DNA from 4 places in the Pseudomonas sp. AC242 genome. Region 1 is predicted to be linked to each of the others. Evidence: riboswitches for the same ligand, from Rfam matches in the RefSeq annotation. Region 1 holds a riboswitch; each other region holds the start of a gene.

Region 1 (7,437 bases):
AGCACCAGACGTGTCACGCGCGCTTCATCGGCGCCCCACTGACGGTCGAAATGTTTGTCGAAACGCGTACCTACACCCTGGATCAGCAGGCGCATCGGCTTGTTCGGAATGGCGGCGAAACCTTTGACCCGGAGGATGCCGTGCTTGACCACCAGTTGTGTCAGTGCGTCGAGCAGCAGGCTTTCATCGGCTTGCGGCAGTTCGATGGAGATCGAATCGAAGGCGTCGTGATCGTGGTCATCGTGGTCGTCATCGCCTTCACCGTGGTGGTGATCGTGATGGCTGTGGCGGCTGTCGATGTGTTCTTCGGATCCGGCGCCGAGGCCGATCAGCACGTCCAGCGGCAGACGGCCGTTGCTGGCTTCGATGATTTTCACCGCTGGCGGCAGCTCTTCGGCGACTTCAGCGCGAACGCGAGCCAGATCTTCCGGGCTGGTCTGGTCGGCCTTGTTGAGGATGACGAGGTCGGCGCTGGCCAGTTGGTCGGCGAACAGTTCGTGCAGCGGCGATTCGTGATCGAGGTTCGGATCGAGTTTGCGCTGGGCATCGACCTGATCCGGGAACGCAGCGAAGGTGCCGGCAGCGACGGCCGGGCTGTCGACCACAGTGATCACCGCGTCAACGGTGCAGGCGCTGCGGATTTCCGGCCACTGGAAAGCTTGTACCAACGGTTTCGGCAGGGCCAGGCCCGAGGTTTCGATGAGGATGTGGTCGAGGTCGCCACGACGGGCAACCAGTTCACGCATCACCGGGAAGAATTCTTCCTGAACGGTGCAGCACAGGCAGCCGTTGGCCAGCTCGTAAACGCGGCCGGTGGCTTCTTCTTCGGTGCAACCGATGGTGCATTGCTTGAGGATTTCACCGTCAATGCCCAACTCGCCAAACTCGTTGACGATCACCGCGATACGACGGCCCTGAGCGTTGTCGAGCATGTGCCGCAGCAGCGTGGTTTTGCCCGAACCGAGGAAGCCGGTGACGATGGTGACGGGGAGTTTGGCCAGTGTTTTCATCGGTATGCCCTTTGGCAAGCGGCGGGCATACGGGACGAGAACCGGCAACGCGCGTGCGTGCCCGGAGAGTTCGCCACCGGATCACCCCGCCCGGTTGAATTGAGAATCTGTGACGAGGCAGGTCTCCTGGCTGACGGCGTTCAGGCGCTGGGCCTGGCGTTTGCTGCGCCTTCCCGCGGGCTCATCAGTTGAGCTGGCAGTGGCGTGGCAGCGAACATCACCGTTCACAGTTGCGGGGGCAGCCGCGGCATTGACCGCGTTCCCTTCTTAGCTTCGGCGTGGGCCGAAGAACCTCGAAGGCGCAAGGCTACGCATCGTCTAAGGGTGGGTCAATGGGCGTTGAGATTTGGTTTTGGGGGCATATCCGTTGCTGCGGGTGCTGCCGCTGGCGGTTTCGCTCTTACAGCGAGTCCCTTTTTCAAACGCCAAAAAGGAACCAAAAGGCTTTGCCCCGGCGTACGGCACTTCGCTGAGGCTCAGTGTTCCCTCGCTACGGTGTCCATCCGGGGGCATCGCCTACGGTTTGCTTCGCTGCACCTCCTCTCGATGTGTTCGACTTCGTCGAACGGCGCTGCGCGCCTAACCCCCGGATGAACACCTTCGCTCGGCCTGCCGAAGGGGCAAAAGATCAAAAGCCAAAGCCAAAGCCAAAGCCAAAGCCAAAGCCAAAGCCAAAGCCAGATCAAGAGCCCCTCACCCTAGCCCTCTCCCAAAGGGAGAGGGGACTGACCGAGTGGTTTGGTAGGGTTACGCCGACGTGAGATATCGCGTTGAACTCAAGCTTTGAAAAGCACATAAATCGGCTTCCTCTACCTCGGGAGATTGGACTGATCGAGGCGTTTGGGGGAGGTACGCCGACGTGCGATACCGCGTTGAACTCAGATTTTGAAAAGCCCACAAATCGGCTCCCTCTCCTTAGGGAGAGGGCTGGGCGGGCGGCGTTCCGATGAGGGGCGAATCCACCACAAATCCAAAGCCGACCACGCTGTGCTCCTCACCACTCAATAGGCCGAGTGTCAGCTCGCCTGCTTTTGATCTTGATCTTGATCCACCGGCGACGTCGGAAGGCTGAGTGGAGGGATTGATCCGGGCGTGGGAGCGCAGCGACCGTTTGGCGCAGCCAAACACAGCGGGAGTAGGTGCAGCGAAGCAAACCGGAGACGCTGCGCCCGGATCGATCCCGGAGCGAAGGGACCCCGAGCCCCAGCGAGCGGGCCGCACGTAGGAGCAAGCCTTTTTGGTTACTTTTTTCTGGGCCGGCACTCCGGGCGTCTGGAAAAAGTGACCCGCCGTAAGGGCGGAACCCTAATCAGCAACACCCGCAGCAACGGATCCACCCCAAAAAATTGACCAAAACCCCACCCCCATGCTCTCCTACACAACTTGTTACGGGTGCCCTTCACAGGGTGAAACGGGAAACCGGTGAATCATGTGCTTTACTCAAGCCCATGTCAGTCCGGTGCTGCCCCCGCAACGGTAAGCGAGCGAAGCGTCAAAACCACTGTGTCAGCAAGGCATGGGAAGGTGACGCTTGCAGGTCGGCCTGACGCCAACCCCTCGTGAGCCCGGAGACCGGCCCGCAACACACAGCCCGCATTTTGTGCGTCGCTGAACATAACAAACCCGCGGTGGGCGGGCGCTGTTCGAACCTCTGCGAGCCCGACCCGCAGGGGTTTTCATGCGCTCGATTCACCCACTGACACTCCAGAGGGAAGCGCCATGTCGATCATCAGCAGCACCGGCAGCAACACGGACAAAATTGTCAGCACCACCACCCTGAGCCAACGCCTGAGCGCTGCGATCTTCGCGTCGATCCTCGGCGCCAGCCTGGTCTACTTCGCCGGTTTCTCGCACATCGAGGCGGTGCACAACGCCGCTCACGATACCCGTCACAGCGCCGCGTTCCCGTGCCACTGAGACCTGCCGACATGATCAAGCGTATTGCGCAAACCGCAGGTTTCACCGGCCTGCTGGCCGCCCTGCTCCTCACTCTGCTGCAAAGCTTCTGGGTTTCACCGCTGATTATTCAGGCTGAAACCTACGAGAAAGCCGAGCCGGTGGCTGTTCATGAACACGCCGAAGGCACCATGGCCGGCCACACCCACGATGCAGAAGCCTGGGAGCCGGAAGACGGCTGGCAGCGCGTGGTATCGACCACAGGCGGCAATCTGGTGGTGGCTGTCGGTTTCGCCCTGATGCTCGCGGGCCTCTACACCCTGCGCGCGCCGACCAAAACCTCGCAAGGCCTGCTCTGGGGTCTGGCCGGTTACGCAACATTCGTCCTCGCGCCAACCCTGGGCCTGCCGCCTGAGTTGCCGGGCACCGCTGCCGCTGATCTGGCCTCACGACAAATGTGGTGGATCGGCACGGCCGCTTCGACCGCTGTCGGCCTGTCGCTGATCGTGTTCAGCCGTCACTGGCTGATGAAGATCCTTGGTGTGGCCATCCTCGCCGTGCCGCACGTGATCGGCGCGCCGCAGCCGCAAGTGCATTCGATGCTCGCGCCGGAAGCACTGGAAGCCCAGTTCAAAATCGCTTCGCAGCTAACCAACGTAGTGTTCTGGCTGGCCCTGGGTCTGATCAGCGCCTGGTTGTTCCGCCGCAAAAGCGATGGTCAATACCACGTATGACCGATGACAGCGCAGTGCCGACCTTCGTGATCGGCCTGGGCTGCCAGCGCGGCTGCCCGGCCAGCACGCTGCGCGCATTGCTTGACCAAGCCTTACAGGCACACCGAATCGAGCTGCAAGCGGTCAAGGCGTTGGCCAGCATCGACTTGAAGCGCGACGAGCCAGGGCTGCAAGAACTTGCCGCGCAACTGGCCCTGCCCTTGCTGTACTTCAGCAGCGAGGAATTGGCCACTTATCAGCAACGACTCAGTCACCATTCGCAAATCGCCTTCGAACGCACCGGTTGCTACGGCGTCGCCGAAAGTGCGGCACTGGCCCTCGCCGAACAGTTGATTCAGGCACCGGCAAAACTGCTGATTTCCCGGCAGAAATACGCCCAGGCCACGTTGGCATTGGCCGGCGCGGCGTAAAATCCCGATAATCCCCGCCATTGATCATGAGCAATCTTCATCTGAAGCGTTGTTGCACCTCTTTTCCAAGGATTTAACGATGACTGTCTACTTCATCGGCGCCGGCCCCGGCGACCCGGAATTGATCACCGTCAAAGGCCAGCGGCTGATCCGCAGTTGCCCGGTGATTATCTATGCAGGTTCGTTGGTGCCGGCAGCGGTGCTCGACGGCCATCAAGCCGAGACGGTGGTCAACAGCGCTGAGCTGCACCTCGAACAGATCATCGAACTGATCAAAACCGCGCATGCCAACGGCCAGGATGTGGCGCGGGTGCATTCCGGCGATCCGAGTCTGTATGGCGCGATTGGTGAGCAGATTCGTTATCTGCGTGAGCTGGATATTCCGTTTGAGATCATTCCCGGGGTGACCGCGACCGCTGCGTGTGCGGCGTTGCTTGGCGCGGAACTGACACTGCCGGACGTGTCGCAGAGCGTGATTCTGACCCGCTACGCCGATAAAACCGCCATGCCGGCCGGTGAGGAATTGGGCAGCCTGGCGCAGCACGGCGCAACCATGGCGATTCATCTGGGGGTCAACCATCTGGAGAAGATTCTGGCGGAGCTGTTGCCTCATTACGGCGCAGACTGCCCGATTGCGGTGATCCACCGGGCGACGTGGCCGGATCAGGATTGGGTGGTGGGGACGCTGGCGGATATTGCCGGGAAGGTTGAGGCCAAAGGGTTTCGGCGTACGGCGTTGATTCTGGTGGGACGCGTGTTGGGCAGTGAGGTTTTTAGCGAGTCATCGTTGTATCGCGCCGGGCATGCTCACCTCTATCGCCCATAAAGCCTGCTCGCGAATGCATTCCTGAATGTCACCCATAAAAAAACGGCGCTCACGGGGCGCCGTTTTTCATGTCCGCAGCGAACACCTTAGTAGTAGGCGTTTTCTTTCTGCGTGTGGTCGGTCACGTCGCGAACGCCCTTGAGCTCCGGGATGCGCTCGAGCAAGGTGCGCTCGATGCCTTCCTTCAAGGTCACGTCCGCCTGGCCGCAGCCCTGGCAACCGCCACCGAACTGCAGAACGGCGATGCCGTCTTCAACCACATCGATCAGGCTGACCTGACCGCCGTGGCTGGCCAGCCCCGGGTTGATTTCGGTTTGCAGGTAATAGTTGATGCGCTCGTTGACCGGGCTGTCAGCGTTGACCATCGGTACTTTGGCGTTTGGCGCCTTGATGGTCAGTTGACCGCCCATGCGGTCGGTGGCGTAGTCGACTACGGCGTCATCGAGAAACGCTTCGCTGAAGTGATCGATATACGCGGTGAAGCTTTTCAGCCCCAGCGCGGTGTCTTCAGGTTTTTCTTCGCCCGGCTTGCAGTAGGCAATGCAGGTTTCGGCGTACTGGGTGCCAGGCTGGGTGATGAAGACGCGGATGCCGATGCCCGGGGTGTTCTGCTTGGAGAGCAGATCAGCCAGGTAATCGTGGGCGGCGTCGGTAATGGTAATAGCGGTCATGGAAACTCCTCGCAGGCTTGGGCGCAGTTTACGCCAATCGTTGCGCCGGACAAAGTCCTAGTATTTTTGTCGGGAAAGATTCTCGTCAGGCTCTTCGTCGATTTGCGCCTTGAGCCAGCGATAGCTGCGTTTTTCCACCCACTCGTAGCTCAGCCAGGAGCCGACACCGATGGCCAGCGCGCAGACGACAAACATCAAATACGGGTTGACGCCGTAGCGCCGGGCCAGAAAACCGCCTGCCGACAGCACCAGAACGTGCATCAGGTACACCGAATACGAGCAATCGCCGAGCAGTTTGAGTACCCGGCTGCGCTCGACATAACGCTCAAGTGAGATACATGCCATTACCAGCACGGCACTCGGCACACCCCAGTTCAGCAGCCTCGGCGCCGGCGGCAACTGATAGATCGTCAGCAATACCGCCACGATTGCCACTAGCGGCAGCCACAGTCCCGCACCGATCCAGCCCCGGCGATAAAGCATGCCGATGCCAATCCCCAGCAGGAATTCATAGACGATGTCCGAACGATAGAACTCGCTGATCCAGCCAAACCCGGTCCAGGTCTGACACACGGCGAACAACAGCGCCGCGACCACCAACAGACGCACCTGCAAGCGAAACAACAGCGCCCAGGCAAACAGCACGTAGAAAAGGATTTCGTAATTCAACGTCCAGCCGACATTGAGCGTCGGGTAGATGCCGTAACCGCCGGGGTTCTCGGTAGGAATGAACAGCAACGACAACAGCAGATGGCCCCAGTCCACCGTTTGATCCGGCAATATGGGCTGGGCAAACACCACCAGCAGCGCCATCAGCAGCGTGTACAGCCAATACGCCGGGACGATGCGAAACAGCCGGTACAAGAGAAACCGCGCGGGCGGTAGGGGTTTGTTTTCGGTCGAGAGGAAAATCACCAGGCCGCTGATGACAAAGAAAATATCGACCCCCACCGCTCCTTTATCGATGAACAGTTGCCCGATCGGTCCGTGTGCCTTGAAGTCGAAGAAAATCTGCATGAAGTGATGGCAGACCACCGTCCACGCGGCCAGCGCACGCAGGGCTTGCACTGAAATCAACATCACCTGCTCCCGATCACACCCTCAAATTCACCTCAATCCCTGTAGGAGCTGCAGCACGCGGCGATCTTTCGATCTTGATTTTGAAAGATCAAAAGATCGCAGCCTCGTTTCACTCGACAGCTCCTACAGGGTTTTGCGGTGTTGCTTGAAGTTGGGACAGCAAGCCAATCTGAATCGATCAAAGATTCTCGTAGCGGTTCATGTCCAGCACACCCTCTTCCACCGGATCGGTTTCGTGGATGTATTGACTCAAATCGTGGAAATAGAACCAGAATTTCGGATGACTGCGCCGAATTCCCCAACGTTCGACGATTTTCTCGAAGCGGTTGGCATCTTTGGCGTTTTCCATGGCATCGACAAATTCCGCCACTTGGTCGGCAGGAATGTTGAACATGAAGTTCGGATAACTGCTGAGCACGCCCGGATAAATCGTGATCGTGTCCAGCCCAGGCTGATAGCGCAGCGACTCACCAAGCAGGAACGCCACGTTGCTGTGCGCACGGTTGCGCAGCAGGCTGTAGACCTCGCGCTTGCCGTTGGCCGTTTCTATGCGCAGCATGGTCGCTTCCGGCAACTGGTCGATCACCTTCAAGCCGGCCGCCGGGCGCGACGTCAGGCGACTCAGCGCCTGTTCGGCATTTTGCAGCGCCGGGTCAATATTCGGCCGTGAGCAGTAAGCGCCGTCGCAACGGTTGATCGGATCGGGCCGCGCGTTGAGGTCGCCGTAACGCGCCAGCAATTGCATGGCGAAGTCGTATTTCGGATCCTTTTCATCGAGCTTCAGCGCCGTCGGCTTGTCGTCATCGATCG
Region 2 (7,437 bases), 1.0 Mb from region 1:
GGCAAATCGCCGGGTTGGCCCGTGTCCTGCAGGCGCTGGCGCCAAGGAATCTGTCATAAAACCGGTGCGTTAACGCAAACCTTTGATTTTGCTTGGACTCTGTCGCATTGTGCGCTCAGCTTCACGGGTATAAACTTCGCAAACTTTACACAGAGGCCACTAACGGTTCCTTGAGAACTGTTCAGTCAGCATGAAACCGATTCAGCTGCCCCTAGGTGTGCGTCTGCGTGACGACGCCACCTTCATCAACTACTACCCAGGCGCCAATGCCGCTGCACTCGGCTATGTCGAGCGTCTATGCGAAGCCGACGCCGGCTGGACAGAAAGCCTGATCTACCTGTGGGGCAAACACGGCGTAGGGCGTACGCATCTGTTGCAGGCAGCGTGTCTGCGTTTTGAGCAAATGGGCGAGCCGGCGGTGTACTTGCCGTTGGCCGAGTTGATGGATCGCGGCGTCGAAATCCTCGACAACCTTGAGCAGTACGAACTGGTTTGCCTGGACGACTTGCAGGTGATTGCCGGCAAGGCTGACTGGGAAGAGGCGATGTTTCATCTGTTCAACCGTCTGCGTGACAGCGGTCGGCGTCTGCTGATCGCCGCGTCAACCTCTCCGCGTGAACTGCCGGTCAAACTGGCTGACTTGAAATCGCGCCTGACTCTGGCGTTGATTTTCCAGATGCGCCCGCTCTCCGATGAAGACAAATTGCGCGCCTTGCAGTTGCGCGCATCGCGTCGCGGTCTGCACCTGACCGATGAAGTCGGGCATTTTATTTTGACGCGCGGCACCCGCAGCATGAGTGCGCTGTTCGACTTGCTTGAGCAGCTCGATCAGGCCTCGTTGCAGGCTCAACGCAAGCTGACCATTCCCTTCCTGAAAGAAACCCTAGGCTGGTAACGGCGCGGCTTTCAGCGTGTTTCGGCATAATTCAGGCGCCAGAAAATCCGCTTTCCTGCAAGCTGTGCAGGCCGCGTCTCGGTTCAAATGGGCTTAAGCGCTTAGATGTAAACGAGAAACCGAGAAGTCACAAAAAGATCGATTGAATTTGCAAATGAGGCTGATAGCGGGCATAGTCTCGGCTTCTTTACAACTATCAGCCACGGTCGTGCCCATGCTAAAGCGCTTCGCACCCCTCGTGCCTCTCGCACTCGTCACCCTGTTGTACGGTTGCGCTGCTCATTCTCCAGTTCAAGAGCAGCCTCAACAGGTTAAAAATTCTGCCACGGCCCAATCTTCCGTTATTTATCAGGAAGAGCTGGACACCGAAAAAGAACTCAACGAATTCAATGGCAAGAAGCCTTATCAGCTTCCTGTTCTGGCCGACAGCATCCTCGAACGCGGCATGTCCCTGATCGGTACCCGTTACCGTTTCGGCGGTACCTCTGAAGCCGGTTTCGATTGCAGCGGTTTCATCGGCTACCTGTTCCGCGAAGAAGCCGGCATGAACCTGCCACGCTCGACCCGCGAAATGATCAACGTTGATGCGCCGCTGGTCTCGCGCAGCAACCTTGAGCCGGGCGATCTGCTGTTCTTCGCCACCAACGGTCGTCGCGGTCGTGTCAGTCACGCCGGGATCTACCTCGGTGACAACCAGTTCATCCACTCCAGCAGTCGTCGCAGCGGCGGTGTTCGCATCGACAGCCTGGGTGACAGCTACTGGAGCAAGACCTTCATCGAAGCGAAACGCGCTCTGGCCAACGCTCCAACTGTAGTCACTGCTCGCAAGTAATCCCTTGTTGTCGCTGCGTTCGCGGCGACAATCAGGCTTGCGGTAACGGAGTAGACTTAGACTTTACAAGGTGAAGTTAAAGTCTTACTTGAAGTTTGCCGCGTAGCCGCTAGAATCCTGTATCTATATTGATGGCAAACCGCCTGCGTGCTCACGCAGGCGGTTTTGTTTTCTGTCCATCGGCAGAAAAAGCCGCAGCCAGATCAGGATGTTCTGCTTATGACGATGTCGGCCCGCCTCACTTTGATCTTCTTCGCAGCGCTGCTCAGCGCCTGCGCCAGTCGCACACCGCCTCCTGCGCCGGTGGTTCGCGCACCGGTCGTGTTCGGCCCCTCCCAAGCTTTTTCGCCTGCTGCTGAAGACGTGCTGTTTCGCGCGCTCGGTCTGGTCGGCACGCCCTATCGTTGGGGCGGCAACACGCCGGATTCAGGGTTTGATTGCAGCGGGCTGATCGGTTTTGTCTACCGTGATGCGGCGGGCATCTCTTTGCCGCGTTCGACGCGTGAGCTGATCGTCATGCAGGCACCGAATGTCGGCAAAGAAGGCTTGCAGACTGGCGATCTGATCTTCTTCGCCACCAATGGCGGCTCGCAGGTCAGTCATGCGGGGATTTACGTCGGGGAAGGGCGCTTCGTGCATGCGCCGGCCACGGGCGGCACGGTGAAGCTGGACAGCCTGTCGAAGGCGTACTGGCAGAAAGCTTATCTGAGTGCCAAGCGGGTGTTGCAGCCGGAGCATCTGGCGCATAACCCGTAATTCAAGCAGCCCACAATCCCATGTAGGAGTGAGCCTGCTCGCGATAGCGGTCGTTCAGTCAATGATGATGTCGACTGATACGAAGTTATCGCGAGCAGGCTCACTCCTACAGTTGTTTGTGCATGGCGAAAATTATTTGCTGGCCGACACTCGCCACACCTTGTTGCCGACATCATCCGCCACCAGCAAGCCACCTTGCTGATCGATCACCACGCCCACCGGGCGACCGAGTGCATTCTCGTCCTTGTCGAGGAAACCGGTCAGCACATCCACCGGTTTGCCACTCGGCTTGCCACCGGTAAACGGCACGAAAATCACTTTGTAGCCACTGTGCGGTTTACGGTTCCATGAACCATGCTGGCCGATGAACGCGCCTTCCTTGAACTGCGCCGGCAGCGTGTTGCCCTCGGCGAAGCTCAGACCCAGTGAGGCGGTGTGCGGGCCGACTGCGTAATCCGGGGCGATGGCTTTGGCCACCAGGTCCGGATTTTGCGGCGACACACGCACATCGACATGCTGGCCGTAGTAGCTGAACGGCCAGCCATAAAAACCACCGTCCTTCACGGAAGTGATGTAGTCCGGCACCAGATCACTGCCGATCTCGTCGCGTTCGTTGACCGCTGTCCACAGCGCGCCACTGACAGGCTCCCAGGCCAGGCCATTGGGGTTGCGGATGCCCGAGGCAAAGATGCGGTGATTGCCGGTCGCCCGATCGACTTCCCAGATCGCCGCGCGGCCTTCTTCTTTATCCAGACCATTTTCGCCGACATTACTGTTCGAGCCGACCGTGACGTACAGTTTGCTGCCGTCCTTGCTGGCGATGACGTTTTTGGTCCAGTGGTGATTCAGCGTGCCGCCGGGCAGATCGACGACCTTGATCGGCTGCGATTTGATCTCGGTCGCGCCGGGTTCGTAGTTGAAACGCAGCAGGCGATCGGTATCGGCGACGTACAGGTCATTGCCAACCAGGGTCATGCCGAACGGCGAGTTGAGGTTTTGCAGAAACACCGTGCGGGTCTCGGCGACGCCATCGTGATCGGCGTCACGCAGCAGGGTGATGCGGTTTGGGCTTGGCACGCCAGCGCCAGCCTTGCCCATGACCTTCTTCATCACCCAGCCGCGAATCCCGCTGCTGTCATCCGGTTTCGGTGGGGCATTGGTTTCCGCTACCAACACATCGCCATTGGGCAGCACATAGAGCCAGCGCGGATGATCGAGGCCTTCGGCGAATGCCGCGACCTGGGTGCCAGCCGCCGCTGTCGGTTTGCCGCCGTCGGGCCAGCCGATCGCCGGGGCGATATTCACCGTCGGGATCAGGGTCTTGTTCGGTTCGGGCAGCTTCGGTGACGGGCCGGTGCCGTCGGAGACTTGCAGGCTGGAGGTTTCACCGCAGGCGGCGAGTCCTCCGGCGAAGGCGATGACAAAAACGAGCTGGGGCTTGCGCATTGCTGATCTTCCCTATGAATGCATTCCTAATCATAGAGGAGGGCGCAAGCCCGATGGTTCAACTGCTCAACCGCGCGCTTCCTTGAACAGCACGGCGATGCCCGGGTGATAATTGCCGGCTTCGCTGCGTAACTTGCGGTAGGCGTAGGGGAAATACCAGGCGACCGCGCAAGTGTGTTCCTTTTGCAGGTCGTCGACCATGTCCTGCAGCTCTTCGGGGCTGGCGCTGTGCTGGGCTTTTTGCGGCGCGACAAACAGGCAGCCGAGCTTGAGGTCGCTGGCGTAGCTGATGCGTTTGGCGTCGTTGGTGATGTCCAGCAGGGCTTGGGTCAGATTGAGGTTGGTAACCTTTGGCCAGCGCTGGGTGGCCTGGATAAAGGCGCGGTCTTCGGCGCCGGCCAGAAACAGATCAGCGCGGGCATTGCGCTCGCCTTCTTCATTCTGCTTGCGCGTGGCAGTGCCGTTCAAAGTCACCAGCTCAGCCATCCAGGCTGCGGCCGAGAGCAATCCGAGATTGGCTTTCTCGTCATGCCAGTAAGGGGTGTCGCTGTCGCCGCGCACGGCGTTGTAACGGTCGATACAGTCAAACCAGCGTTCAAGCACCGGGCGCAGGAATTCCAGGCGCGGGTTGCTGATGATCATGCCTTGCATCGTCATCATCCTTTATTGTTGTAGTGGGCTTTTCGGTAAAAGCATGGCTCTTTGATATCATTTGTATCAGTGTGGCACAAGATTGGCGTCAGATAATTGATCGGCGGCAGTTATTCGCCCGATGACCGCCTCTTTAATTGACGCTCCACCCCCAACCCTCTAACCTTCGCGGCTTGTTTCAGGTGCTCTGTGACCTGCGTCGACAGAGTGAAACAGGGAAGCCGGTGAGGGTTGTCTTCAAGCGAAGAACCACCACGATCCCGGCGCTGCCCCCGCAACGGTAAATGAGTGAAAACTGCGCCTTGAGCCACTGCCTCGAAAGAAGCGGGAAGGCGCGCAGTCAGGCGAAACGCCGCTCATGAGCCCGGAGACCGGCCTGATCCATCCAGCGGCATCACGGTGGGCGATGCCAGGCTTTTTGCCGTCTATTCTTGTGCCTGCCCGCCGTTATCCAGCCTCAACGGAGAGCTCCCCCCATGACCGATTCCCCCGAGCGCGACGAACGCCATCTGGCGCGTATGCAGCGCAAAAAAGCCGTGATCGACGAACGCATCGCCAACTCGCCTGACGAGTGCGGGCTGGTGCTGGTGCTGACCGGCAATGGCAAAGGCAAAAGCAGCTCGGCGTTCGGCATGCTCGCCCGCGCCATGGGCCACGGCATGCAGTGCGGCGTGGTGCAGTTCATCAAGGGCCGCAACAGCACCGGCGAAGAGCTGTTTTTTCGCCGCTTCCCTGAGCAAGTGCGCTTTCATGTGATGGGCGAGGGCTTCACCTGGGAAACCCAGGATCGTCAGCGCGACATCGCCGCCGCCGAAGCCGCGTGGGCCGTGTCCCGCGAACTGCTGCGCGATCCGTCGATCGGTCTGGTGGTGCTCGACGAACTCAACATCGCCCTCAAACATGGTTACCTCGATCTCGATCTGGTGCTCAGCGATTTGCAGGCGCGTCCGCCGATGCAGCATGTGATCGTCACCGGTCGCGCGGCCAAGCCGGAAATGATCGAAATGGGCGACACTGTGACTGAAATGGGCATGCTCAAACACGCCTTCCAGGCTGGCATCAAAGCGCAGAAAGGCGTCGAACTTTGAATCAGCCACGTCACTGCCCGGCGGTGCTCATCGCCGCGCCGGCTTCCGGTCAGGGCAAGACCACCGTCACCGCCGCACTGGCCCGTTTGCATCGCAATCAGGGGCGCAAGGTGCGCGTGTTCAAATGCGGCCCGGACTTTCTCGATCCGATGATTCTCGAACGCGCCAGCGGTGCGCCGGTGTATCAACTGGACATGTGGATGGTCGGCGAGCAGGAAAGTCGTCGTCTGTTGTGGGAAGCCGCCAATGAGGCGGATCTGATTCTGATCGAAGGCGTGATGGGCCTGTTCGATGGCACGCCGTCCAGCGCCGATCTGGCGCGGCACTTCGGCGTGCCGGTGCTCGGCGTGATCGACGGCACGGCCATGGCGCAAACCTTTGGTGCGCTGGCGCTGGGCTTGGCGAAGTATCAGCCGGACCTGCCGTTTGCCGGTGTACTGGCTAATCGCGTCGGCACCTTGCGGCATGCGCAATTGCTCGAAGGCAGCCTCACGGAAGGTTTGCGTTGGTATGGCGCGTTGTCCCGTGAGACCGGTATCGAACTGCCGAGTCGTCATCTCGGCCTGGTGCAGGCCAGCGAACTGAATGACCTCGATGTGCGTCTCGATGCCGCCGCCGATGCATTGGCCAGCAGTTGCGAGGTAGCGCTGCCACCGGCCGTGGAATTCGCCGCGCCTGATGTGATCGCTGTAGAGCCGCTGCTGAAGAATGTGAGAATCGCCGTTGCCCGTGATGAGGCGTTTGCCTTCACCTACGGCGCGAGTCTCGATCTGTTGCGGGCGATGGGCGCCGAGTTGAGTTTCTTCTCGCCGATCCGCGACACGCAATTGCCTGAGGCGGACAGCCTGTATTTGCCCGGTGGGTATCCGGAATTGCACCACGTTGCGTTGTCGCAGAACACCGCGATGCTGGAGGCGATTCGTGCGCATCACGCAGCGGGCAAACCGTTGCTCGCCGAATGTGGCGGGATGCTGTATTTGCTGGATTCTTTGACTGACGTTGAAGGCTCTCGCGCTGAGTTGGTTGGGCTGCTGAAGGGCGACGCGGTGATGCAGAAGCGTCTGGCTGCACTGGCGCTGCAAGCAGTGGATTTGCCGGAAGGATCGTTGCGTGGGCACACTTATCATCATTCGTTGACGACGACTGAGCTGACGCCGATTGCGCGTGGCTTGAGTCCGAATGGCGGACGCGGTGCTGAGGCGGTTTATCGTGAGGGGCGGATGACGGCCTCTTATGTGCACTTCTACTTCCCGTCGAGTCCCGCGGCTATCGCAGCATTGTTTGCACCCGACCTCCATGCCGCCATCGCTGGCAAGCCAGCTCCCACAGTGGGCGGTGAGCTTCCTGAAGAAATGCAATCCCCTGTGGGAGCTGGCTTGCCAGCGATGGGGCCATGACAGACAACGCATTTTCCGAAGCCGAACGCCAAGCGGTCTACAAAGCCATCGCCGAACGCCGCGACATGCGCCACTTCACCGGCGGCACCGTCGAGCCGGAATTGCTGCGCCGACTACTGGAAGCCGCCCACCAGGCCCCGAGCGTCGGCCTCATGCAGCCGTGGCGTTTCATCCGCATCAGCGATAGAACCTTGCGTGGCCAGATCCAGAACCTCGTGGAAGAAGAACGCATCCGCACCGCAGAAGCCCTCGGCGAGCGCAGTGACGAGTTCATGAAACTCAAGGTCGAAGGCATCCATGACTGCGCCGAAGTGCTGGTCGCCGCGCTGATGGACGATCGCGAAAAACACATCTTCGGTCGCCGCACGCTGC
Region 3 (7,437 bases), 750 kb from region 1:
TAAGCGCAGTGATCGCACCTGAGTTGGTCAACGTCTGGCTCGCACCGCCAAGGGCAATGCCGCTGCTATCGGCCCGACCACCCTGAAGCGTGGCGCTGTTACTGACATTGACGCTGCCGCCCTCGGTCAAGGCGTCTATGGCCGACGAGCCAACGCCTCGAGTAGTGATCGCGCCGCTGTTGCTGACGGTCAAATTCGCGGCGCCCGAGGCCTGGGCGAGAATGCCCTGACTGTCGCTGGCACCGAAGGTCTGGATCGCGCCGCTGTTGACCACACTTTGCGCGCCAGTGACCGACAACGTTCGGATACCGCGTTGTTGATTGCCCCGCGCGATCAACTCCCCGCTGTTACTGACACTCAATGTGCCCAGCCCACTGCCTGAGTTGAAGGCATTGCCGGCCAGAATCGCCGCGCCCTGACCGTTGACGTCGATCAGCGGGCCGTTGAACACGACACCCACGTCGCCGCCCAGCGTCAGCGCCTGGATACCAAAAGCACCAATGCCCGTGCCGTCGCCCGAGCCAGCGTTCGAGTGGGTGATGATCGTGCCGCCGGAATTGACGTTGACCGTGCCCGTCGGCGACTGCGTCGAGGCATAGATGCCGTTGGCGTTGCTGTGCAGGGTTTCGATGCGATCGCCACGGTAGTTGACCTGAACATTGCCGCCGGTCGAATCGACCCGTATACCGCCCGCGCCAAACCCGCTGGCGAACAGATCGCCCGAGTAATCAATCAGCACATTGTTGTTTTCGGCGCTGACAATGATCGCGTAGGCCCGGGTGGTGTTGATGTCGCCGAGGACTTTGATATTGCCGCTACCCGTGATCGCGACATCACCGGTACCGCGCTTGATCACGTAGATCGCCCGCGAACCGGCGGTATTGGCCGTGCTGCCGACGTTGATGGCAGCATTGTTCTCGATGCTGATCGAACCGCTGCCGCCGACATTGTCATTGGCATAGATACCGTGGGCGCCGCCACCCGTGGTGGTGATGGCGCCGTCGTTGACGATGGCGATGCTGCCAACGCTGGAAAACGAACGAATGCCGAAACCGTTGAGGCCGCTGGTACTCAGGTTGCCGCTGTTGGTCAGGCGGGTATTGCCTGTGCCGCCCTCGGTGAACAAGCCAAAGGCGTTCATGCCGATGCTTTGCACATTCGCCGCGTTGATCAGTGTGGTGTTGCCATTGACTGCGCGGGTATGCACGCCGGCGTGGTTACCAATGCCGGCAGTCGGCAAAGTGTCGTCAATGATCGGAAGACCGGCCGAGAGTGCATCATCGTTGTTGACCAGAATACTCACGCCACTGCCGACGTTGACGTTGGTCTCGCCACTGCCCGTGGCTTTGGTCCAGACGCCGTTGCCGCCGAGCAACGTGATCTGGCCATTGCCCTGATGATTCAGGTTGATCGCCCCGCCGCCGCTGGCGTTGATGTCGATGCCATCGTGTTCATTGCCGACCACGGTATTGAGGATGTTCAGCGTGGTGCCGGCACTCACCGAAAACGTCGACGAGCCAGCGCTGGCATTGGTGATCGCCAGCGCGTCCAGGCCACTGCCGCCGACATTCACCGTGTTGGTCCCGCCATTGACGCTGAGGCTGGCGTTGCCGGTGGTGCCGATGACATTGGCAAACACTGCGTTGGCGGCCGTTGGGGGTGTGCTGTTTACCGTAGTGCCAGTGAGTGTCAGCGTGGTGTTGGCATTGTTGCCACGACTGTTCAACGAGGAACCCGCCGTAGTGGTAATGGTAGTGCCCGACTGCGTGCTGATCGACGCATCGACGCCGGCCGCCGGCAAACAGGTTTGCGAGACGTTGTAGGCACCCGCCGCCAAAGGCCCGCACGCAGCTTGAGCGTCTGCGAGCATCAGGGTGTTGGCCATGGCGACCAGTAAAGCGCTGCGAATGAAATGCGGGGCGTGCCCACCGTGAGGATGGCCGCTGGCACCGTGCATGAGAACCTCCCTGTTCAGCGTACGTGGCGAATCCCTCACGCCTGTCGACGCCGCGCGATATTGCGTTGTGATTACCGCTATAGACCTTAGTAGTTATTTCCAAAGTTGGTAATTCGCGGGTCGAGTACCTGTATCGGCAAGTTGACGAACGGTCATTCGAATGTTCAGATGCCGCCCAGTTTCAGGTGTCCCATGCCGCCGTGCATGGGGTGAAACGGGAAACCGGTACGTTCTTTTCGAACAAGTCCGGTGCTGCCCCCGCAACGGTATGCGCGTGATGCTTTCGATACACCACTGTGGTTAGACGGCCATGGGAAGGTGAAAGCCTCGATACGCGCGAGCCCGGAGACCGGCCTGAATTGCTGTTTGGCAAAATCCTGCGGTGGGCGGGCATGGGCCGGTATTGGCTGTGCGCGATGCCTTCTCTTGCATGCTCTTCTGCGAAGATCCTTTTCGAGAAGACAATGATTCGACCTTTCTACACTTCTGCTCCAACCCTGTTTCTTGGTTGCCTGTTCAGCCCGCTGCTACTGGCCGACGACACACCACTGGAACTCAATCAGCAAATCGTTTCCGCACCGTCGGTGGAGTCGACCACGGTCGCCGACATGGCGAAGTTCGGCAGCAAGGTCGAGATCGTCAGCCGCGAACAGATCGAGCGCGCCGGCCCCAGTGCCGATGTCAGTCGCGTCATGCAGATGTTCATTCCCGGCCTGTACGTCGCGCCGAAAAATGGCCCGTTCGACTACGGCACCTATTCGCTGCTGGGCGGGCGCAACGACGATACGCTGATCCTGCTCGACGGCGTGCGCCTGAACAATCGCCTGTACGGCGGCCTCTATCTCGACACCCTGCCGGCCAACGCCATCGAACGCATCGAAGTACTCAAAGGGGGCCAGAGCCTGTTGTTCGGCACCCAAGCCGTATCCGGCGTGATCAACATCGTCACCCGCAGCCCGCAGTCGCGCAAAGCCGCCGGCGAAGTGAATCTGGGCGTGGACAGCTTTGGCGGTACCACCGAGGATGCGCGGGTCGAGAATATCTTCACTAACGGATTCGGCGACCTGGGTTTGCTGGCGTACGTCAGTCACAACGTCTCCGACGGCTATCAGCCGTATCGCAACCGCGACATGAAAAACGATTCTGGGAAGAACCGTGCCTACGAAGTCACCACCTTCGGCGGTAAGGCGATTCAGTCGTTTGGCGAGGATGCGCGGCTGGAACTGTTCTACCAATACGCCGACGCCAACCTCGACTTCGCCCGTCCGGTCGACAATCACAAGACCACCAACGACCGCGTGCAGCAGATCGCCACGGCGACCTTCGAGCAGACCGTCAATGAGCGTCTGAGCTACTTCGTCAAAGGCCATATCAACGACTGGGACACGCGCTACACCCGGGTCAACAACGTCGCCGGCGGCGGCACAAAAGTCATCAACCACAACGACTATTGGGGCTTCACCGATTGGGGCGTGCAGGCCGAAGGCAAAGCAGAATTGCCCGGCGGCCATGTGCTGGTGTTCGGCAGCGACAACCAGTGGTTCAAGGGCCAGGACGACGTGCTGATCATCGACAACGACAAGGCCGAAGCCCATGCGTTCTACACGCAACTGCGCCCGCAGATCGACGCCCTGCCCGACTGGCATCCGAGCATCGGCGTGCGTCACGAGGCCATGAGCGGTGGCGACAGCGCCACGGTCGGCATGCTCACTTCGCTGTATGACCTCAACGACAACTGGTCGGTGCGCGGTCAATACGGCAGCGCCTACAAACTGCCGAACGCCGAGCAACTGTTCGTCAACGAGCCGGGCGACGAGATCGGCAACCGCAACCTGAAACCGGAAAAAAGCCGCAATACGGAGCTGGGTGTCGACTACAAGGGCCTGCTGCTGGATCGCGAAGTCAGCGCCAGCGTGACCCTGTTCAAACGCAAGATCGACGACCTGATCACCGTCGATGACATTCAGTGGGTCAACGGTGAAGGCACGATCCAGATGCGCGGTTTCGAGGCGGACGCGAAACTGGCGCTCAACGATCAGTGGAGCCTGCAAGCGGACATGACCCGCAACCTCACCGAGTCGCGCACCGGTGTAACCATCAACGACATCCCGAGCTTCTTCGCCCGTTCGCGGGTGGGTTATGAATCGGAAAATCGCCTGTGGGGTGTTGGCGGTGCGATCCGTTACATCCGCGATATCAAAAGCTCGAAGCAAGTCGAATACGGCAATTATTCGGTGGTCGACGCCGACGCTTATCGCTACCTCGACAACGCCCACCAACACCGGGTGAGTCTGCTGGTGGAAAACCTCTTCGACCGCGACTACGTCACCAGCCGTTCGAGCAACGTCGACAACCTCGGCCGGCCGTTCACCTCCGAAGTACGCTACACGTACCGCTTCTGATGAGTGAAATCAAAACCGTCGACGGCGTCGATACGCACCCGGACTGGTCGCACGTGCCCGAGCACGCACGCCATGTGTTCCTCTGCACCGGCCCGCGCTGCACCCAGCGCGGCGCCTTGCAGTTATGGAAAACCCTGCGCCGGCATTTGCTGGCGCACGATCGCATCGAGACGCCGGGCGGCGTCTTGCTGACGCGCACGCACTGCCAGTTTCCGTGCAATCTGGGGCCGATTGTGACGGTGTACCCGGAACGTTGCTGGTATGGCGTGCACAGCCATGAAGAGGTGCAGCGGCTGGTCGAGGGGCATCTGGTGGGCGGTGAAGTGGTCGCGGATTTGCTGGTCAAGGCGCAGGGATGAAATCGATCCTGTTAGCGCTTGGCGCCCTGCTCTGTTCAATGCCGACACTCGCCGACAGCTTCAGTAATTGCGGCGAGGACTGGAACGCCGCTGCGCCTTCGCGCGTCGTCGCGCTCAATCAGCATGCGGCGGATCTCGTCCTGGCGCTGGGTGCCGGGCCAGCGCTGGTTGGCGTGGCGTATCTGGATGACACCGATGCCGGTCAGCGGCCAGCCGCGTATTTCGGTGTGCCGGTGATCGCGCGGCAATACCCGGCCAGCGAAGTGCTTTACGCACAGAAACCTGATCTGGTGATTGGCGGGTTCGCCACGGCATTCGGCGACGGTGTGACTTCACGCTCGGGTCTGGCGCGCAATGGCGTCGGTTCTTATCTATTGGAGTCGGCCTGCAACGGGCATTCGCTGGATTACTTCGCGCATGTGCGCAATGACTTGCTGACCTTGGGCAGGCTGCTGCACAAACAGCCACAGGCGCGGCAATTGAGTGAGGCCATGGACGCCGACCTCGCCAGTGCCCGAGCCCTGGCCGGTGCGGGTAAATCGCTGTCGGTGTTCTATCTCGACAACGAAGTCAAAGGCCTCGACAGCGAAGGTCGGCGGGGGTTTGTCACCCCGTTATTGGCCGCTGCCGGGGCACGCAATGTCTTTGCCGAAATCAACCTCTATCGAGTCACCGTCAACAGCGAAACCCTGCTGGCCAGCGACCCGGACGTGATTCTGCTGGCCGACGCCGAATGGTCACCCGCCCGTCGCAAACGCTATCTGTTGACCCACGACCCGGTGTTGTCGCAACTGCGCGCGGTGCGCGAAAACCGGATCATCGAGATCCCTTTCACCCACCTGCTGCCGACTTTCAACAGCGGCCGCGTAGCCTTGCAACTGGCGCGGCAGCTCAACGCACTGAAGAAAAATAAATGAACCCGCCGCCCCCCACGCCACCTAACGAACAGACCATCAGGAGGTAGCCAATGCAAATCGAAACCGTGTGGATCGTACTGGCGGCAGTTCTTCTGCTGATTGAACTCTGGGCCATCAATCGGGTGCGCAAGAGCGAGGGGAAAGCGAGCAATAAAGGTGTGTGGATCGTGCTGATCGTGTTTGTGCCGTTGTTCGGGTTGATTGCCTGGGCGTTAGCGGGGCCAAAACACGTCAGTCAGCATTCGGCGTCGTAATCTGACCCTTGATCCATAGCGACTGAGCATCCGTCACGGACTGACATTCCAAATGCCCGCCGGAGATATGCCTGCTTAAGCCGTTGCCAGCGGACGAGCCCGGCTTTGGCCGGGCTTTTTTCTGGTTGCTCGCCGCGTCTCCCTGCTGCAGGATCAGCCGATCGACAACAGGGAATGTTGAAATGGATCATAAAGCACGTGGGCGAATTGTGGTGGTCGGTGCGGGCATCGTCGGCGCCTCCCTCGCGTATCACCTGTCTGGCAAAGGAGCGCACGTCACGCTGATCGAGGCTGACGAGATCGCGAGCGGCGTCACGGCAAACTCTTTCGCCTGGATCAATGCCTCGCACGCCGGCGCTGATCCGATTGCGCAGTTGCGCGGTATGGCCATAGAAGCATACCGACGACTCGAAACCGAGCTGCCGGATTTGCAGATTCGCTGGACCGGGGCTTTGTCGTACAACGAATCAGCAGAGTATCCGGCGTCGGCGACATTGTTATCGTCTGCCGAGGTGCTTGCCCGCGAGCCCAACCTGAAAAATCCCCCACCCTGCGCGTTGTATCGCGCGGAAGAAGGCGCACTCGACGCCGTGCAAACCACCCACGCCCTGATTGCCGGCGCCCGGGCGCTGGGCGCGCAATTGCTCACGCAAACCCGCGTGACCGGTTTCACAACCTGCAACGCCGATGTCACCGGCGTTGAAACCACAACGGGCGCGATCGATGCCGACCTTGTCGTGCTTGCTGCGGGGACCGGCACCCAACAGTTAACGCAGATGCTCAACGTCTCCCTGCCCATCGACGCCTCCCCCGCCATTTTCATCCGCTACAAGACCCAACCGGGCCTCGTCAAAGGCATCATCTCCAGCCCCGAAATGGAAATTCGACAAAGTGCCGACGGCACGTTGCTGGCCGCTGAAGATTATCTGGGCGAGGCGCCGGGCAACTCGCCGACAGACCTTGCCTGGCGAACCGCCGAAACCATACAAAATGAACTTCACGGAGTGGTTTCCATCGAGCCGCAAACCGCCGTCGTCGGGTTCCGGCCCATGCCCGCTGACGGCATCCCCGTTGTCGGTTACCTGCCCGGTGTCGGCGGAATTTACGTTTGCGCGATGCATCCCGGAGTGACGCTGGCGGCGATCGTCGGGCGCCTCGCCAGTGAAGAGCTACTGGATCGCCAGTCATCTGCGGCCCTTGCACCGTGCCGCCCAGAGCGTTTTTTTCAGAACGCCGGCAAAGTGACAAAAAACGCTGCGCTTACCCCCTGAAAACCCGCCGCACGATCAACAACAATTCGAGAGGCACAGACGCACATGGACGTCATCAACACGTTACAACCCGCCGACTGTGCGGACATGCAAGATATTCGAAGTGAAATCGACCGACTCGATCAAGCGGTGATCAAACTGCTGGGCAAGCGCTTTCAGTACGTACTCGCTGCCTCGAAGTTCAAGACCTCGGCGGCCTCAGTGCGGGCACAGGAGCGTTTTCAGGCGATGTTGGCAACCCGTCGCGACTGGGCCGAAAACGAAGGTTTGAATGCAG
Region 4 (7,437 bases), 180 kb from region 1:
CATCTGTCGGTGCGCGACAACATTGCGTTTCCTCTAGCAATTCGCAAACTGGCGGCGGCTGAACGCGACAAGCGTGTCGATGCAATGTTGAAACTGGTGCAGCTTGAGCAGTTCGCCCATCGCCGCCCTTCGCAACTGTCTGGCGGCCAGCAGCAACGTGTCGCCATTGCCCGGGCGCTGGTTTACGAGCCGCGCATTCTGTTGATGGACGAACCGCTCGGTGCGCTGGATAAAAAGCTGCGCGAGGATTTGCAGGATGAATTGCGCCAACTGCATCGGCGCTTGGGCATCACTATTGTTTACGTGACCCACGACCAGGAAGAAGCCATGCGTTTGTCTCAGCGCATCGCGATTTTCAGTCACGGCAAGATTGTTGGTTTGGGCAGCGGGTATGACCTTTATCAGAATCCGCCGAATGCGTTTGTGGCGTCGTTTCTGGGCAATTCGAACTTCCTCAAGCTCAAGGCGCAGGGCAATGCAGCGGCGAGTTTTGAGGGGCAGTCGTTGTCGATTCGCCTGACCGCTGGGTTGCACACCGATCAGGATGTGTTGCTGATGGTGCGGCCGGAAAAGGCACTGGCGTTGAGCGTCGCGCAGGCGATCAGCGAACCGTTGCCGTCGGGTTGGAACGAGGTCTCAGCGAAGGTTGTGGAAGTGCTGTTTCTGGGTGAGAGCCAGACTTGCAGCGTGGTTACTTCGGGCGGGACTTCGATGACGGTGAAGGCTTTGTCCGCCGCCGGCATGCCGCTCAAGGCCGGGGATCCAGTGCAGGTGCGCTGGGCTACGGCTGATGCTTGCGTGTATACCGAATGGACTGAAAGCGACCTGAACAAGGCTGCCGGCGCTCACTGATAGCGTGTTGTCTGTGGGATCTACCCCCTCACCCCAGCCCTCTCCCCCAAGGGGGGCGAGGGGGAAAGGGAGCAGATCGGGGGCTTTTCAGGACCTGAGTTCGACTCAGGACTTTCAAGTCGATGTATAACGCCAAAACAACCCGGTCAGTCCCCTCTCCCTCTGGGAGAGGGCTAGGGTGAGGGAACCAGTCAACACGGTCTCAGGTAATGGCGCGGTAGCCTTCAATCTCATCCGGCCACGCCGTAAGAATTTCAAACCCGGTTTCCGTCACCGCAACCATATGCTCCCACTGCGCCGACAACGACCCATCCTTGGTCAGCACCGTCCAGCCATCCGGCATGTTCTTCACATGACGTTTGCCGGCATTGAGCATCGGTTCAACGGTAAAAATCATCCCCGCCTTCAACTTCATGCCCTGATCGGGAAAGCCGTAATGCAGAATCTGCGGCTCATCGTGGTAGACCTTGCCGATCCCGTGTCCGCAATACTCGCGCACCACGCTGAAGCCTTCCTTCTCCGCCAGGCTCTGGATCGCGTGGCCGATGTCGCCCAACGTTGCGCCCGGTTTAACTACGCGAATACCCGCGCACATGGCGTCATAGGTAGTCTTGATCAGATGCTGCGCTTCAGGTGTTGCCTCGCCGACCACGTACATGCGGCTGGTATCACCGAACCAGCCATCCTTGATCACCGCGATGTCGAGATTGACGATATCGCCATCCTTCAGCGGTGTGCCCGACGGGATGCCGTGGCAGACCACATCGTTGACCGACGCGCAGACGGTTTTCGGAAAACCGTGATAACCGACATTGGCCGGCACGGCTTTCTGCACGTTGACGATGTAGTCGTTGCACAGTTTGTCGAGTTGATCAGTGGTGACGCCCGCCTTGACGTGCGGCACCAGCATCGCCAGTACTTCGGCGGCGAGTTTGCCGGCAGCGCGCGATTGAGCGATGTCGGCCGGGGTGTTGATCTTGATCTGGTTTCTCATGCGCTGACGGCTTCCTGAGTCAGTTGTTGCAGATCCAGCCCGCCGTTCTGTTCGGCGCGGATCAGCAAGCGGCAAATGGCGCTGTGGTCGAGGTTGGGGTGCAGTTCGGCGAGCATGCCGATGCGCATCCAGTGCTCGGCCTGCGCGTTGATCGAGCGGCTGAGGGCGTTGCTGGAGATACGCAGGTTCTCGTGCATGTCCTCTGAAATCTTTACGATGCCCATATATGAATCCGATACGATATGTATATGGATCGTATATTAGCCAAGCATCCACCAAAATTGCAAACACACACGCTGATCGTTCCCACGCTCCTGCGTGGGAATGCAGCCCGTGACGCTCCGCGTCACTGGACGCGGAGCGTCCCTAGAGGCATTACCACGCGGAGCGTGGGAACGATCAGTTCGCGGCATTGCCAAATCGCGGGCAAAAAAAAGCTGCCAAATTCGGCAGCAAAAACTTTAAGAACACGCGATGTATTGGCCTCAGCATAGACGCCGGATAATGACAGTGTCATGACAGCCGCAAATTCATTCAACCGACCCTGCCCCGTCATCAGGATGTCATCAAGATCACGGCAGAATCCTCGCAAACCGTCTTGAGCCTCGCGACGGATGCTCTGCAAGGATTCCCATGAAAGACGACGCCTCGCTGTTTGCCGCCATCGACCTGGGTTCGAACGCCTTTCGCCTGATGATCGGCCAGTCGGTGCGCAGTCGAAAGGGCCTGCAGATTCAGGAAGTGAAAACCCTGCGTGAACCGGTGCGGCTTGCCGAAGGCTTTGATGGCGGTGCGCTGGATGCACTGGCACTGGATCGCGGCTGGCAGGCATTGGCGCGGTTCGGCAAGAAACTGCGCGGTTTCGAGGCCGGCCGGGTGCGTGCGGTGGCGACCAGTGCGGTGCGTGAAGCGGATAACGCGCAGCTGTTTCTGGCCAGTGCCGAGCGGCATCTGGGCTTTCCCATCGACGTCATTTGCGGCCATGAAGAGGCGCGGCTGGTCTACGCCGGCGTAACTCACGCCTTGCCCAGCGCCGACGACCTGCGCCTGGTGGTCGACATCGGCGGAGGCTCCACCGAGCTGATCCTCGGCCAGGGCTCACAACCCTTGTTAACCGAAAGCATCGCCATCGGCAGCGGCACCTTGAGCACGCGATTCTTTCGCGGCGGTGATGTGTCCGCCGGCGCGCTACAGGAGGCCGAACGCTTCGCCATCCTGCAGTTTGAACACGTCGCCAAGCGCTATCGCGCGCAAGGCTGGCAGCAGACCATCGGCTCTTCCGGCACCGCACGCATGCTGGCCAAAGTGCTCAAGGCCAATCGCCTCAACGACTTCGGCCAGGACGGCATCACCTACGGCGGACTGCTGCGCCTGTCGCTGCTGCTGTTGAAGGTGAACAACGTGCAACAGCTCAAGCTCGCCGGCCTGCAACCACACCGCCAGAGCATTTTGCCCGGCGGTCTGGTGCTGATGCTGGCGGCGTTCAAGGTGTTCGGCATCGCGCAAATGCTGCCCTCCGAACCGGGCCTGCGTTTAGGCGTCTTGCACGGTTTGATGAGCCAGCACTAATCCTCGCCGCAACAGATTCGTCTCCCCTTCAGCGGCTTGATCGACTACCATGCCGCCGCTGGTTCCCGAACGGGACTAATAGGGAATCCGGGGTGCTTGCACAGCATTGACCGGAACTGCCCCCGCAACTGTAGGTGCCGAGCCTGCTCCACGACTGCCACTGGGTGAATCCCGGGAAGGCCGGAGCCAGGCGATGACGCATCAGTCAGGAGACCTGCCGGCACAGTGATTACTAACCGGCGGGGTGTCCGGGAAGGACATCGTGCCGTGTACTTCTGCTTTTGATGACCGGCCTTGCGCAGTTTCCCTGACCGCGTTCGATGGTGTGTTTCCGATCCGTACTCTCCCGCTCCCCGTACGGTTCCCCAGGAGACTGCCCCATGCTGCTGCCCCGCATCGCCACCCTCATCACCGGCCTGAGCCTTGGCGCCTTGGCGCAAGCGGCACCGACGGTCTATCCGCTGACGGTCGAAAACTGCGGCAGCACCCTGACCTTCCAGCACGCCCCGACGCGCACGGTGACCATCGGCCAGGCCGGCACGGAAATGCTCTACGCCATGGGCCTGGGCGATAAAGTCGTCGGCACCTCACTGTGGTTCAACAATGTGCTGGCCAAGTACAAGCCGCAGGACGACAAGATCGAACGCCTGGCCGACAACGAACCGAGTTTCGAGTCGGTGATCGGCAAGAGCCCGGAACTGGTCGCCGTGGAGCTGGAATGGATGGTCGGCCCGCAAGGCGCGGTCGGCACCCGTGAGCAATTTCATGAATTGAAGATTCCGACCTACCTGCTGCCCTCCGATTGCGAAGCCAAGGACAACCTCGTCGGCGCCGATGGCACGCGACTGGCGCCGTTTCGCATCGAGACGATTTACAAAAGCGTGAGCCAACTGGCGCAAATCTTTGATGTGCAGGAGCGTGGCCAGCGGCTCAACGACGAACTCAAGGCCAGCCTCGCCAAGTCGATTGCCACCGCCCAAGGTAAACAACTGAAGGACGCCAGCGCGCTGGTGTGGTTCTCCAGTGCACAAATGGACATCGAGCCATTTGTGGCCGGGCACAAAGGCGTTCCCGATTTCATGCTCAGCACCCTCGGCGTGCGTAACGTGGTGGAGTCCGATGAGGAGTGGCCAACGGTCGGCTGGGAAACCATCGCCAAAGCCAATCCGACCTTCCTCGTCATCGCGCGCATGGACCGTCGGCGCTTCCCCGCTGACGACTATGAAAAGAAACTCGCCTTCCTGCGCAGCGACCCGGTGACGCGCAACATGGACGCGGTGAAACACAACCGCATCATCATTCTCGACGCCATGGCCATGCAGGCAAGCCTGCGCATGTTCGACGGCATCGAGCAACTGGCCACGGCCATCAACGGCTATGACCTGTCGCGATGAGTGCCAGCCTGATCCGTACGTTGCTGGCCCTGGCGACGCTGTTGATTGCAGTGGTTGCGGGCGTGGCCATCGGTGAAACCTCGATTGAACCGGGTGTGGTCGTGCAAGTGCTGGCGAACAAGTTGTGGAACGCCGGTTACGCGCTCGACCCGATCGATGAAGGCATCGTCTGGAACTACCGCCTGACCCGCGCACTGGTCGCGGCCGCGTGCGGTGCGGGTCTGGCGACGTGCGGGGTGATTTTGCAGTCGCTGCTGCGTAATCCGTTGGCCGATCCCTACTTGCTGGGGATTTCTGCCGGCGCCTCGACCGGGGCGGTGATGGTCGCGCTGCTTGGCGTTGGCGCGGGGATGATCTCATTGTCAGTCGGTGCCTTCGCCGGCGCCGTCACGGCGTTCGTGCTGGTGATTCTGCTGGCGCGAGTCAGCGGTTCGGCCAGCGGCACCGGGCAGATCATTCTTGCCGGGATCGCCGGTTCGCAGTTATTCAATGCCCTGACGGCGTTTCTGATTACTCGTTCGGCCAGCTCCGAACAGGCGCGCGGCATCATGTTCTGGCTGCTGGGCAATCTCGGTGGCGTGCGCTGGCCATCGGTATGGCTGGCAGTGCCGGTTGCCGTGCTGGGACTGGTTGTGTGTCTGTGGCATCGGCGGGCGCTGGATGCGTTTACCTTTGGCGCGGATTCGGCGGCATCCCTCGGCATTCCGGTGCGACGGGTGCAGATTTTGCTGATTGGTTGTGCGGCGCTGGTGACGGCGGTGATGGTGTCGATTGTCGGTTCAATCGGCTTTGTCGGGCTGGTGATTCCCCACGCCGCGCGGCTGTTGCTCGGTATGGGTCATGCGCGATTGCTGCCGGCCAGTGCCTTGGGCGGTGCGGTGTTTTTGATTGCTGCTGATGTGCTGTCGCGCACGCTGATCAAGGGTCAGGTGATTCCGGTCGGGGTGATTACCGCGCTGGTCGGTGCGCCGGTGTTCGCCTTGATTCTGGTTGGCCGCAGGTCCGCGCGATGAACAGTGTTCTGAGTTGTTCTGGTCTGAGCTTCAAGGTACGCGGCGCCGAGTTGCTCAACGGTGTCAGCCTTGACGTCCGGCGCGGCGAAACCTTGGGTATCGTCGGGCCAAATGGCTCGGGCAAATCCACCCTGTTGAAGTTGCTGGCAGGGCTGCGTGAACCGAGCGCTGGCGAGGTGCTGCTTGAAGGTCAGCGCTTGGGCAAAATGGCCCGGCGCAGCATTGCGCAGAAGCTGGCGGTGGTCGAACAACAGGCCGACACCGACGACGGCATTCGCGTGTTCGATGCCGTGGCGTTGGGCCGCACGCCGTGGTTGTCGGCGCTGCAACCGTGGTCGGCGGCGGACGATGCCATCGTCGAGCAGGCGCTCACCGACGTTGACGCGACGCACCTGCGCACGCGTCTCTGGCGCAGCCTGTCGGGTGGTGAGCGGCAGCGAGTGCATATCGCTCGCGCCCTGGCGCAGCGACCGCAGATTCTGTTGCTGGACGAGCCGGCCAACCACCTCGACATTCAGCATCAACTGACCATTCTCAACGTGGTGCAGGCGTTGCCGGTGACCACGTTGATCGCGCTGCATGATCTTAATCAGGCGTTGAAGTGTGATCGTCTGGCGGTGCTGGAGCGCGGGCGGCTGGTGGCGTTGGGCGCGCCGCTGGAAGTGCTGACACCGCAGCGGTTACAGGAGACGTTCGGGGTCAGGGCGCATTACCTGACGGACCCGTTCGATGGGGCGCAGATTCTCCGGTTTCACTCATGAGATTGTGCATGTGGGTTGTTTGCCAGACCGGGTCAGCGTCGACATCGATAATCTCGAAGCCTTGGCGCTGCCAGAACGCGATGGCGCCCGGCAGAAATGGATGAGTATGCAGGTAGATCACTTCAACTCCGTCGGCGAGTGCCAGGTCTTTGAGTGATCGATACAGCGCACCGGCCAGGCCTGAGCGGCGCTGTGATGGCAGGACAAACAGACGGACGATTTCCACCACTTTAAGGTCCGGATAGAGCAAGTGCGGGAAGCGTCGGTCGTAAGGGAGATAGCCGATTGAGGCGACAATCTGCCCTTCGTGACGAGCGATCAGAAAGCGCCCTGCCCCACGCAGATAAGCCTCGGCAAAACGCGCCAGATCGTCGGGCATGCCGGTCGCGCTGAGCTTGGGAAAAAGCTCGGCGCGGGCGCTTAGAACAAAATCCAGCACCTCGGGAATGTCTGCGTCGGACACGGTTTGGATAACGGGTTGATCACTCATGTAGCGGCAAATACCTAGGATGCGGCTGGGCACAGTAGCAACAGCTTTTCAGCGATGCCATGAGAATTCCCGTTTCTGAAAATACATACACAACCCCTGTAGGAGTGAGCCTGCTCGCGATAGCGGTGTGTCAGTCACCGATGATTTGACTGACACACCGCTATCGCGAGCAGGCTCACTCCTACAAGGGGTTGTGTTTATTCAGGTGGTTAAGGTGTCAGGCCAGCTCTTTACGCAATTGCCGGGCGGCGGTAACCATATGCACCAGCGCCGCTTCCGTCTCCGGCCAGCCACGGGTTTTCAGGCCGCAGTCCGGGTTGACCCATAGCCGCTCGGCCGGAATACGCTTGGCAGCCTTGCGCAG

What was found. A riboswitch is a leader RNA that binds a small molecule or an ion and turns the genes downstream of it on or off. The one in region 1 is predicted to bind cobalamin.
Region 2: another riboswitch for cobalamin. It lies ahead of cobO (cob(I)yrinic acid a,c-diamide adenosyltransferase); the one in region 1 lies ahead of ACZZ0A_RS09645 (CbtB domain-containing protein).
Region 3: another riboswitch for cobalamin. It lies ahead of ACZZ0A_RS12850 (TonB-dependent receptor plug domain-containing protein); the one in region 1 lies ahead of ACZZ0A_RS09645 (CbtB domain-containing protein).
Region 4: another riboswitch for cobalamin. It lies ahead of ACZZ0A_RS08890 (ABC transporter substrate-binding protein); the one in region 1 lies ahead of ACZZ0A_RS09645 (CbtB domain-containing protein).

The regions. Positions count from the first base shown of each region.
Region 1 is NZ_OZ409873.1:2,107,826-2,115,262, reverse strand. It holds gene cobW (cobalamin biosynthesis protein CobW) at 1-1,010, opposite strand, end outside; cobalamin riboswitch at 1,110-1,321, opposite strand; cobalamin riboswitch at 2,384-2,605, shown strand; gene ACZZ0A_RS09645 (CbtB domain-containing protein) at 2,730-2,927, shown strand; gene ACZZ0A_RS09640 (CbtA family protein) at 2,939-3,640, shown strand; gene ACZZ0A_RS09635 (cobalamin biosynthesis protein) at 3,637-4,050, shown strand; gene cobM (precorrin-4 C(11)-methyltransferase) at 4,130-4,876, shown strand; gene nfuA (Fe-S biogenesis protein NfuA) at 4,963-5,547, opposite strand; gene ACZZ0A_RS09620 (acyltransferase family protein) at 5,605-6,627, opposite strand; gene ACZZ0A_RS09615 (fatty acid cis/trans isomerase) at 6,806-7,437, opposite strand, start outside.
Region 2 is NZ_OZ409873.1:1,106,675-1,114,111, forward strand. It holds gene hda (DnaA regulatory inactivator Hda) at 191-895, shown strand; gene ACZZ0A_RS05055 (C40 family peptidase) at 1,110-1,727, shown strand; gene ACZZ0A_RS05060 (C40 family peptidase) at 1,947-2,483, shown strand; gene ACZZ0A_RS05065 (PQQ-dependent sugar dehydrogenase) at 2,616-3,929, opposite strand; gene ACZZ0A_RS05070 (hypothetical protein) at 3,996-4,580, opposite strand; cobalamin riboswitch at 4,744-4,974, shown strand; gene cobO (cob(I)yrinic acid a,c-diamide adenosyltransferase) at 5,057-5,668, shown strand; gene ACZZ0A_RS05080 (cobyrinate a,c-diamide synthase) at 5,665-7,065, shown strand; gene bluB (5,6-dimethylbenzimidazole synthase) at 7,062-7,437, shown strand, end outside.
Region 3 is NZ_OZ409873.1:2,857,133-2,864,569, forward strand. It holds gene ACZZ0A_RS12845 (autotransporter outer membrane beta-barrel domain-containing protein) at 1-1,957, opposite strand, end outside; cobalamin riboswitch at 2,124-2,329, shown strand; gene ACZZ0A_RS12850 (TonB-dependent receptor plug domain-containing protein) at 2,422-4,359, shown strand; gene ACZZ0A_RS12855 ((2Fe-2S) ferredoxin domain-containing protein) at 4,359-4,718, shown strand; gene ACZZ0A_RS12860 (ABC transporter substrate-binding protein) at 4,715-5,635, shown strand; gene ACZZ0A_RS12865 (PLD nuclease N-terminal domain-containing protein) at 5,686-5,889, shown strand; gene ACZZ0A_RS12870 (NAD(P)/FAD-dependent oxidoreductase) at 6,072-7,160, shown strand; gene ACZZ0A_RS12875 (isochorismate lyase) at 7,206-7,437, shown strand, end outside.
Region 4 is NZ_OZ409873.1:1,924,755-1,932,191, reverse strand. It holds gene ACZZ0A_RS08915 (ABC transporter ATP-binding protein) at 1-852, shown strand, start outside; gene map (type I methionyl aminopeptidase) at 1,055-1,846, opposite strand; gene ACZZ0A_RS08905 (ParD-like family protein) at 1,843-2,070, opposite strand; gene ACZZ0A_RS08900 (hypothetical protein) at 2,193-2,471, opposite strand; gene ACZZ0A_RS08895 (Ppx/GppA family phosphatase) at 2,480-3,415, shown strand; cobalamin riboswitch at 3,458-3,651, shown strand; gene ACZZ0A_RS08890 (ABC transporter substrate-binding protein) at 3,796-4,809, shown strand; gene ACZZ0A_RS08885 (FecCD family ABC transporter permease) at 4,818-5,822, shown strand; gene ACZZ0A_RS08880 (ABC transporter ATP-binding protein) at 5,819-6,583, shown strand; gene ACZZ0A_RS08875 (GNAT family N-acetyltransferase) at 6,522-7,073, opposite strand; gene metE (5-methyltetrahydropteroyltriglutamate--homocysteine S-methyltransferase) at 7,291-7,437, opposite strand, start outside.